One region of the Pseudarthrobacter sp. Y6 genome, then DNA from elsewhere that is predicted to be linked to it. Evidence: riboswitches for the same ligand, from Rfam matches in the RefSeq annotation. Region 1 holds a riboswitch; each other region holds the start of a gene.
What was found. A riboswitch is a leader RNA that binds a small molecule or an ion and turns the genes downstream of it on or off. The one in region 1 is predicted to bind cyclic di-AMP.

Region 1 (3,264 bases):
GACCGTCCCGCCGCAGGACTCCGCGGCGGCTGGCTGCGGTGCTCTGGTTATATCTGGGGCGGATGTAGCGATTCAGGAGAATCACGGACGGGCGGCCCAGGATCTCCTGCGGTCCCACCACAGGGTCATCGCCCTCGGCAATAACACTGGCCTTGCCCGTGAGCACAAGCACCAGCGCCCGGCGGAAGGTGACTACCGCCAGCGGTTCATATCCAGCATTCAGAACGAGAGTGCGCATGCACGTACCTCTTCGTGGCCGCACCCGTCAGGGGCACGAGGGCCGGCTGCCCCCGGCATATCCGGGCTATGGATCGACACCACAAGAGTAAACAAAGAATCCCGGGATCAACTAATCCCAGCCGTGGCCGCAGTCACGTGTCGGGCCTGGGCACCCGTCCGGATCAGTGCAGTTGCCCGGAGACAGCAAAGGACCCCCGCCGTGAGGCGGGGGTCCATTGAAGACTGGATCAGCTGCTAGGACACGCGGATGTAGACCGGTCCTGAACCAACGTTGGCGCTGAACACAACGGTCTGGTTGCCGTTGTAGCCGCCGTGCACTGCCTGGCCGTTGCCGGCGTAGACGGCAATGTGGGCAACGCCTGCGCCGCCGTCGGCGTAGTAGAGCAGGTCGCCGGGCTGGGCCTCGGCGGCGCTCACGGTCTGCCCCAGGGACAGGTAGCCTGCGGGCCAGCCGTGGTAGTTGATGCCCACGGCGGCCAGGGCGTTGGTCACCAGCATGGTGCAGTCCTGGTTGACGCCGAGCTGTGCGTAGGCTGCCGACAGGATGGCCTGGCCCTTGCTGCTGGCGGCGACCGGCGCCTTCGGGGCGGCAGGCGTTGCTGACGCTACGTTGATGGTTGCCGCTGCCTTGGCCGGAGCCGGAGCTTCAACAACAGGCTCGGGAGCCTCAACCGGAGCCGGTGTGGTGGTCACGGCAGGCTTCTCGTAGGAGATGGCAATGGTGGAAGCAGCCGTAATGATGGCCGGGGCGGAAACCCCAACCTCAAGGTTCGAAGCGGAAGCCGCTTCACGCTGGACTCCGGTGTCTGCCGCGTTCGCAGCGAGACCACTGGTCAGGACAAGGCCGGAAGCAGCAGCGATAACCGCGGCCTGGCGACCCATGCCGCCGGCGTTGTCGCCGACAGCCTTGGCAATGACAGCCAGCGAGTTGGTCTTGGTGACCTCGGCGCGGTGCCGTGCAACAGTTGCACGTGTAGTCATTAATTTCTCTCTTTCGTTTTCCTCAGGACCGCGTGGGCAGCCCGAGGGCGTTGGACGCGCCGGCATCTTGGGGGTACGCCGGCACATCCCGAACGGGGATTTAGCGAAAAGTTTCCAGCGAAGAAACGGTTCCGGCGGCACAGGGCTGCAGGAACTACTGGATGGAAGGAACTACGGGGCCAGCGTGAAGAAGGATCCGCCGCCCGTGGATGCCACGGAGTGGAGCAGCGTGCCCTGTGACGGGTTCAGTGCGCTGATCATCATGCCGTTGCCTACGTAAATGCCAACGTGGGCGCCGCCATTCTGCATGACCAGGTCACCGGGAGCCGGTGTGGCGGTGGGCCGCATGACGGTCCAGGCATTGGTGCGGGGAATGCTGATGCCGGCCTGGGCGTAGACCCACTGCGTGAAGCCTGAGCAGTCCCAGCCATTGGGAGTGGTGCCGCCCCAGAGGTAGGGGTGGCCGATACCGGTGTAGGCAAGTGCTGCCAGACCCGAAGCGGCGGCGGAGGAGACAGTGTCAGCGAGCTTGGAGGCCGCGGCCTCGGTTGCGGCAGCACCCTGAGCCCCGGTCTCGGAGCCCGTGGACTGCGCACGGAGCGTCTCAACCTTCGGTGCCGGCGTGGTCTTGATCACGGGGCGTTCGAAGGAAACGGTAGCCGTGGGCGCCGCAGTGACGGCAAGTGCCGTCTGTGCGGCCCCGGACTCGGTGGAGGCGGAAACGCCGGCGGTGGTATCCGCGGCGTTGGCCGGAAGCCCCATGCTCAGGATCAGACCTGATGCAGCTGCGATAACAGCAGCCTGGCGACCTACGGTCCCGGCATTGGCACTGACCGCCTTGGACACGGAGCCCAAGGGGTTGGTGCGAACCGGTTGTGCGCGGTGGCGCGCAGAATTATGGCGTGAAGACACGAAGGTAGCCTCTCCCAATGCCTGCGAGGTGAGCTGTCGGATTCGGATGGGAGTCACCCGGCCGCGCTGCTTCACAGTGGAAGCTTTGCGACTTAACCCCAAGGCCTTCAGAATCGAAGACCAAAATTGGTTCCCCCGCCCCTGCCAGACGATGTCATGCGAACGGACCTTGAGCGGTGGCAGAGCTAGGCAATCCACTCAAGAACGTCAACTTCGGAAAAGTTGACGCGCTTTAGACGTTACAGGAGTTCCGAGCCAATGTCACATTCAGGTCACGGCACGTCGCTACGATTCGAGAGTTTGCCATCATTTGAGTCAGAGCCAGCCCATGGGATCGACTACTTCGCCGTTGACCTGAACCTCAAAGTGGAGGTGGCAGCCCGTGGAGGCACCCGTGGTGCCGCTGAGGGCCACTACGTCGCCGCGGCTGACGGTCTGCCCAACCTTCACATTGAAGGAGGACAAGTGGTTGTAGGTGGTTTCAAGGCCATTGCCATGATCCACCACCACGCGGTTGCCGCCGCCGAACTGGTGCCAGCTGGCGAACGTGACTGTGCCGCTGGCAGCAGCCATGACAGAGGTTCCGCACTGTGCCGCGAAGTCCTGGCCGCGGTGGAAGTCGCCGGTGCCGCCGGTAATGGGGCTGACGCGGAATCCGAAGGGTGAGACAGTAGTCAGTTGGGCCAACGGCGGGCCGAGGCTTCCGGCAGAGGCGGCGCGGGTAATGGATCCCGCGGACTGGGAGCTCAGCAGCTGCTTCAGCTTGCCGTCGGGGTCACCCTGGGTAACCACGGACGAGCGGCTGAAATCAATTCGGGCGGCGGCCTCGGCTGTAACTTCGGGCTGCGGAGCGGCGGAGACAGCCGACGCGGCCTGGCCGGGCTCCGGAGTGGCCATCACGGGGCCGGTCACAGGTACCGTCACGGTGAGCGCCAGGCCTGTGGCAGCCAGGGCGATGCCGACCTTCTGGCCGAGGCCACTGGCAGCGGCGAAATCTGTGATCTGCCGGAAGGGTCCCCGGCGGCGGCGTGCTTCCCGCTGCGGGTCGCGGGGCCTCTCCGCGGTGAAATCCTCGGCCGCTCTGGGCACCGAAGCGGGGCCCACCGCGCGACGGCGGCCCTTGGAATGTTG
Region 2 (3,264 bases), 150 kb from region 1:
GCTGCGGGACTGGCCATGCCGGCCACTGCCGTGACGGCGGACCTGGTCACATGGGGCAAGCCGCACCCGGAAGGGTATCTGAAGGCAGCCGGGCTGCTGGGCGTGAAGCCGGAGGACGCCGTGGTGTTCGAAGATGCGCCCGCGGGAATCGCGGCAGGTGTTGCCGCCGGTATCCGGACGGTGGCCGTGGGTCCCAGTACGGGCGCTTTGCCGGCAGGCGTGCTCCATATCCCGGACTACAGTGCTGTGAGCGTCTCCGTGGAAACGGACGCCGGGGGACGGCAGATCATTTCTTTCCGGCTTTGAGATCGGGGACCTCGATGATGCGTTTGCCTGCGCCGGGAGCCGAGATGACCTCCTCCGGAACCTCAATGCCTGCCGTGTTGCCGCTGCCCAGGATGGTGGTGGTGAATTTCATGGCCCAAGTATGGCCCGGAGCCGCTGGGCTGGGAACCCTGACCGCCACGCCGGGAAGGCCCGGGGGCCGGAAGGTCCGGCTCAGTACCAGTTGTTCGACAGGTGGAAGTTCAGCGCGCCGCACGGTGACTGGTAGCGCTCCTGGATGTAGTTCAGGCCCCAGCTGATCTGCGTGCGGTAGTTGGTGAGGTAGTCCGCTCCGGCGCTCGCCATCTTCTCAGCGGGCAACGACTGGACGATGCCGTACGCGCCGCTGCTGGCGTTGGTGGCCGTGGTGGTCCAGTCGGATTCCTTGGTCCACAGCGTCTGCAGGCACTGCATCTGGTCAGCGGACCAGCCATAGGTCGCCAGCTGCCCGGCGGCGTAGGCCTGCGCTCCTGCGGGGTCATTGATGGCCACAACAGGGGCAGGGGCAGGAGCGGGTGCAGGTTCCGGAGCCGGAGCGGGCTCCGGGGCCGGGGCAGGTGCGGGTTCGGCGGCCTGGGGCGCGACGTTGATCTCGGCCGGCGCAGCTTCCGGGGAAGCCGGGGGCTGGATCTCGGCTGCTTCGAAGCTCAGCTTCGACTGGGCGCTGGCTTGTTCGGCGGACTGGTCCGCGCTGGCCGCAAGCGACGCAGACTCGGAAGCGTGTGCTGCGGCACTGACGCCGACCAGCAGGGCGCACGCCGTCGCGAACACCGCGACGCGCTGGCCCACGGAGGGAATCCGGGCCGCCTTGGACAATGGGGACATAGCTGCACCGAAGCGGGTCTGCTTGCGGTGGCTGTGGGACTTTGTGTCGCCCTGCGGGCGCGTTTGTACCTTGAATTCAGACATGATGGATCGCCTCTCACACCTGCGGAGTTAGCTGTCGGGTTCGGATGAGGGCATCCGGCCACACGGCACAATCACGTGTTGGCTTAACCCCAAAGGGCACTTGGTGCCCGGGACGGTGGGTCCCCCGCCTCTGCCTCTGAAAACGGAATCCGGGAAGCGGCAGAGCTTGGCGTCATCCGGATATGCGGCCCGAACGGGAACCGCACCTGTTCGACGGTACAGGAGCTGGAACCTTAAGTCACATTTTGGTAACAGGAATCACGACGACGGTGTGTCGACTTGCTGCGCTCGGACGTCGGCTGGTTGCGCCACGGCGCCGGCGGGGAGGAGCAAGGCGAACTCTGTCCGTCCGGCCCGCGATGTCACTTCTACGCTCCCGCCGTGGGCCTCCATGATGGACTGGACAATGGACAGGCCCAGGCCGCTGGTGGCCTCCGACGCCCCGGCGCCCGAGGCCGGCGCAGTGCCCTTGCGGGCCGCGTCTGCGCGGGCAAACCGGGAGAAACAAGGTCCACGAACTCCGCGGGGATGCCGCCGCCGTCGTCCGTTACCGTCACCGTCGCGCTGCCATCGGCAGACCTCGTGACGGCGGTGACTATGGTGGTCCCGGGCGGTGTGTGCTTGCGCGCATTCGAGAGCAGGTTGACCAGCACCTGACGCAGTTGGGACGCGTCACCGGTGACGGCGAGCGGCTCGTCAGGCAGTTCAAGGCGCCAGTGGCGGTCCGGGGCGATGACTTTCTCGTCACTGACGGTTTCGATCACAAGCTGTGTGAGGTCCACCTCGCTGAGTTTCAGGGGCTGCCCCTCATCGAGCCGGGCCAGCAGGAGCAGGTCCTCCACCAGGGTGGTCATGCGTTCGGACTGGCTCTGGACCCGCGCCAAGGATTTCCGGCCGTCCGGCGTGAAGTCCTCGGTCATCCGCATCAGCTCCGTGTAGCCGCGGATGGCGGTCAGCGGGGTGCGCAGTTCGTGGGACGCGTCCGCAACGAACTGCCTCACCTTGGTCTCGCTCCGCTGCCGCGCCTCGAGTGCGCTGGCGACGTTATCCAGCATCAGATTGAGGGCGTGTCCTACGCTGCCCACTTCGGTTCCGGGGTTGGAGTTCGACGGCGGGACGCGCACCGCGAGTGCCACCTCGCCCGCATCCAGCGGGAGCCGGGCCACCCGGGTTGCAACCTCGGAAAGCTGCTCCAACGGCTTCATGGTGCGCCGGATGAGCACGGTTCCGGCCAGTCCGATCAGCGCCAGGCCGCCAAGGGAAACAAACACAAAAGTCCAGACCAGCGACGCCAGTGTGCTCTCCTTGGCCGCGAGCGGAAGTCCCGTGACGAGGACATCGCCGTAGCCGGTTTCCACGGCCACAATCCGGTAATCCCCATTGGACAGCGAGCGGTCCACGGGAATGCCGTTGTGCGTCAGGGCCAGCAGGGTTTGCTTGTCGTCGGCCTCCAGGGCCAGGCGTGTGGTGTCCGAGTCCAGGAAGCCGCCGCTATTGATCTGGCCGTTCAGGATCCTCGCATTCAGCGTTCCGACACTCTGCCCGCGGGCATCCAGTGGGTCCGGCCTGCCATTGAATCCGCCCAGGGGCGGGCGGTCCGGATCGTTCGAGCGTTTGGCGGCCTGGCTCAGCTGGTCATCCAGCTGGCCGGTGAGAAAGGAATCCATCGACGCATAGCTGAACAGGCCCACGGCGCCACAGATGGCCACCAGCAACGTCATGGCCAACAGGATCAGGCGGGTGCGTAGATGCCACGTGTCAGGCTTCCGCCAGCTGCGCACGTAGAGCGGATTGGCGGGCCGTGCTTTCGAAGCGGACATGGAGCTGCTACTCGGCCGGCTTGATGACGTAGCCGGCTCCCCGCACGGTATGGATCATGGGCGGGTGCACCGCCTCCACCTTCTTGCGCAGGTAGGAGATGTAGAGCTCCACGATGTTGGCCTGGCCGCCGAAGTCATAGTTCCAGACGCGGTCAAGGATCTGGGCCTTGCTGATCACGCGTTTGGGGTTCTCCATGAGGTACCGGAGCAG
Region 3 (3,264 bases), 830 kb from region 1:
CAGGAACAGGGCGTGCGGACCATGGATCAGGGTGGCGTCGTGGAGGCCGGAGAGTTGTGCCGCGACGGCAATAGCTTTGGCGGTGGACCGCTCGTGCTTTCCGAGACCGGTCAGGCCAAAGACGGACAGGACGGTGGCCCAGGCGCGGCTGCGCGTGGGCATCACATGCACGGCGTTACAGCGCGACCTGATTTCGGCCGGCACGCCCACCGGTCCGGCGAAGGTCAGAAGTGTCACTGCCACTTCTCCGGGAAGGTTCCGCAGCACCTCGAACGGAATCATGGAACTGCCGTCCCCCAGCATGGGGTCCCGGTTGGGCACGCTTTCTGTGATGTACAGAAGCTTCATTGCAAGAGTTTACGGGAGCCGCGGAACGTTCCGCCGGTCCGGCACCGACAACTGCGGGTTTACACAGTATTAAGGGAAGCAGGCGATTAATAGAAAGCGGACGACGGCGGGAGGTCCCGCCGTCGTCCGCTCACCGAAGTGACGCTGTTTACTTCCAGGCCCGCACGTAATCAACCTGGACCTGCGACGCAGCTCCGTATGCCGCCGGGCTGCTTCCCGACGCGCCGACATTGAGGACGATGTACTGCGGTGCGCCGCCGTCGTCGGTGGAGTAGGACTTCACCTTGACGCCGTCGAAGTAGACGTCCGCGGAGTTCGCCGTCCGGTGCAGGCCGAAGGTGTGGAAATTGTTGCCCCAGTCGCCGGGAACGGTCCCCTGGTTGTGGGCGCCGGATGTTGAGTGATAATTCACGGTCATCTTGCCGCTCAGGACCTCAGCGATGTCATTCTCGCCATTGGTGGGCCACGACTGGCCGTTTGTCCAGAACGCAGGCCAGTTGTAGAGGTTCGTGCCGTCGCCGGGGAACTTGATCCGGGCCTCGACATAACCTGTCGTGAACTCGTAACCGGTACCGGCTCCGCCCTTGGGGTTGGTTGAAACCAGCGCACCCGAGGTGGACGAATTGAGGGAAAGGGCAAGGTTGCCGCCGCCGACGGAAACGTTGCCGGGGCTGGTGGCGACCTTGTTCATGCTGCCGCAGCTGGGAGAGAACCAGCAGTTGGACCATTTGGCCGTGTCAAGGGCCGTGCCGTTGAATTCATCGGCGAAAGCCATGGTCCACGCGCCGGGGACTCCAACGGGCATGGTTCCGGTTGTGCCGGATGATGCAAGGGGTGCCAGGGCCGGGGCCGGCGCTGGTGCAGCCGTTGTCGTCGTTACCGGGGCGGGTGCGGGAGCAACCGCCGGCGCTTCAGGTGCCGGTGCCGGAGCCGTGGTCGGCTCGGTGGAGGGGTCCGTGGCCGGCAGTGGTGCCGGCGCGGGGCTGGTGTTGCGCTTGACCTGCCCCGGTGCCTGGGCACGGCTGGACGTGTCCGCGACGCGGCTCAACTCGGCGCTTTGTGGCGCCTGTTCGGTGACCTGGCCTAGGGAGACAACACCCAGCAGTGCGACCAGTGCGGCCGCTGTCAGCGACATGGTGCGCCGGGTCTTTGCACGGTCCGCGGACTTCTTCAGCGCGGACCGTCGCCGGGTGGGCGCCGCGGCTTCCTCGGAATAAGGGCGCGCGTCCGAGCGCGGCTGATCAGGGGATGCAGACATGAGTGATTACCTCTCAACGCCTGCGGAGTTAGCTGTCGGGTTCGGAGGAGGTCATCCGGCCGCATTGGAATGCGCGGCTTCACCCCGAGGGCATGTTTGTGCCATGCCCGAGACACTCGGGTCCCCCGCCTCTGCCTGAAACCTAGTGGATCCCGAAGGTGGCAGAGTTAGACGTCATCCGGGATTGGGGCCGTCTGGGGCGGCCCACCGATCGACCGTACAGGACCGGACGCGAATAATCACAATCGTGTAACGGAAGTTACTTCTGCGGAGCGCCCCCTTGCGCCCGGCGCTTCTGGCGCTCGCCTATCCGTGTTTGATGGGGTGGGCCGGCACGCCGACCCACGTTTCGCCGTCGGGCACGTTGCTCAAAACTGCCACCCCCATGCCCACCGTGGCGTAGGACCCCACCGACGTCCGTTCACGGACGCTGCAGTTCAGCCCCAGGTAGGCCGCCCGGCCGATCCGGACTCCCCCGCCCAGCGGCACACCGGCCGCGAACGTCGCGAAATCCGCCACGTGGTCGTCGTGCGTAAAGGTCACTGACGGCATGGCCACAACATGGGCCCCGAGCGTGACGGAGGCCGTCAGAGTCGCGTTCTTCAGGAGAATGCTGCCGCGGCCGATCCGGCAGCCTTCGGGGCACTCCACGGTGGGATCGATCGCGGTGGCGTAGCGGGCATCGCGCAGGCCCAGGGCCGCCAGCCGTTCCACTACGGCTTCCCGGGACTTTCCCGAGGCCAGGCACACCAGCACCAGCGCATGGGTGAACTTGGGGGCATCGTCGATGGTCCCCAGCACCGGCGCGCCGTCCACGGTGACGCCGGCCATTTCCTTGTCGTCGTCGAGCAGCCCGACGACGTCGTACTGCCCGCTGGCCCGGACCATGGTCAGGACTTCCCGGGCTAGCCCGCTGGCTGCGATCAGCACCAGGTCGCTCACCGGCGTACCCCGGCGGCCGCCCGGACGCTGTTCATGACCCGGTTCAGGCCCACGTTGTCCAGGCCGTGGAAAATCGGGAGAACCAGCGTCCGGTCGGTTAGCCGTTCGGTGGTCTGGAGCCCTGCGTTACCCGTATCGCGCCACCGGTAGGCAGGCTGCCGGTGTGCCGCCATGGCGCCGCGGCGCGCCGAAATTCCGGCATCGGCCAGACGGGCCAGGAGCCCTTCGCGGTCCGTGGCGAAGCCCGGGAGGACTTCGAGCCAGAAGGACTGGAAGTTGGTGGTACCGTACGGTGGGTCGGCCACGAACCGGAGCCCGGCCAGGCCGGAAAGGCCTGCCTCATAACGTGCGGCGATCTCCCGGCGGCGCGCCACGATCTCGCGCAGCCGGCCCAGCTGCACGATGCCGATGGCGGCCTGCAGATCCGTCATCTGGCAATCGAAACCAACTTCGACGTACACCTCCGGCGCGGCCATGCGGGATCGGCGGCGGTCCGCCGCGGGCACGTTCACGGAGTGGCTGCGGAGGCTCCGGGCCCGTGCTGCCCAGTCCGCCCGGTGGGTTGTCAGCATGCCGCCTTCGCCCGTGGTCAGAACATTGTCCGGGTGGAACGACCACACGGCAACGTCCGCGCCGGTACCCACTGGCCGGCCCTTGTATTGAGAACCCACAGCGCAACCGGCGTCTTCAATCACGGTGATTTCGTGACGTTCACA

Region 2: linked by a shared signal. The riboswitch ahead of ACQCSW_RS04195 (hypothetical protein) and the one ahead of ACQCSW_RS04865 (C40 family peptidase) in region 1 are both predicted to bind cyclic di-AMP.
Region 3: linked by a shared signal. The riboswitch ahead of ACQCSW_RS00870 (glycoside hydrolase family 16 protein) and the one ahead of ACQCSW_RS04865 (C40 family peptidase) in region 1 are both predicted to bind cyclic di-AMP.

Annotation. Positions count from the first base shown of each region.
Region 1 is NZ_CP189574.1:999,180-1,002,443, reverse strand. Features, by position in the region: gene ACQCSW_RS04875 (HNH endonuclease) at 1-238, opposite strand, end outside; gene ACQCSW_RS04870 (NlpC/P60 family protein) at 475-1,221, opposite strand; gene ACQCSW_RS04865 (C40 family peptidase) at 1,393-2,067, opposite strand; cyclic di-AMP (ydaO/yuaA leader) riboswitch at 2,138-2,300, opposite strand; gene ACQCSW_RS04860 (M23 family metallopeptidase) at 2,449-3,264, opposite strand, start outside.
Region 2 is NZ_CP189574.1:850,611-853,874, forward strand. Features, by position in the region: gene ACQCSW_RS04185 (HAD-IA family hydrolase) at 1-306, shown strand, start outside; gene ACQCSW_RS04190 (hypothetical protein) at 287-418, opposite strand; gene ACQCSW_RS04195 (hypothetical protein) at 499-1,233, opposite strand; cyclic di-AMP (ydaO/yuaA leader) riboswitch at 1,239-1,391, opposite strand; partial or broken gene ACQCSW_RS04200 (ATP-binding protein) at 1,492-3,053, opposite strand; partial or broken gene ACQCSW_RS04205 (response regulator transcription factor) at 3,061-3,264, opposite strand, start outside.
Region 3 is NZ_CP189574.1:167,909-171,172, reverse strand. Features, by position in the region: gene ACQCSW_RS00875 (glycosyltransferase) at 1-348, opposite strand, end outside; gene ACQCSW_RS00870 (glycoside hydrolase family 16 protein) at 497-1,606, opposite strand; cyclic di-AMP (ydaO/yuaA leader) riboswitch at 1,610-1,764, opposite strand; gene ACQCSW_RS00865 (NeuD/PglB/VioB family sugar acetyltransferase) at 1,913-2,548, opposite strand; gene ACQCSW_RS00860 (DegT/DnrJ/EryC1/StrS family aminotransferase) at 2,545-3,264, opposite strand, start outside.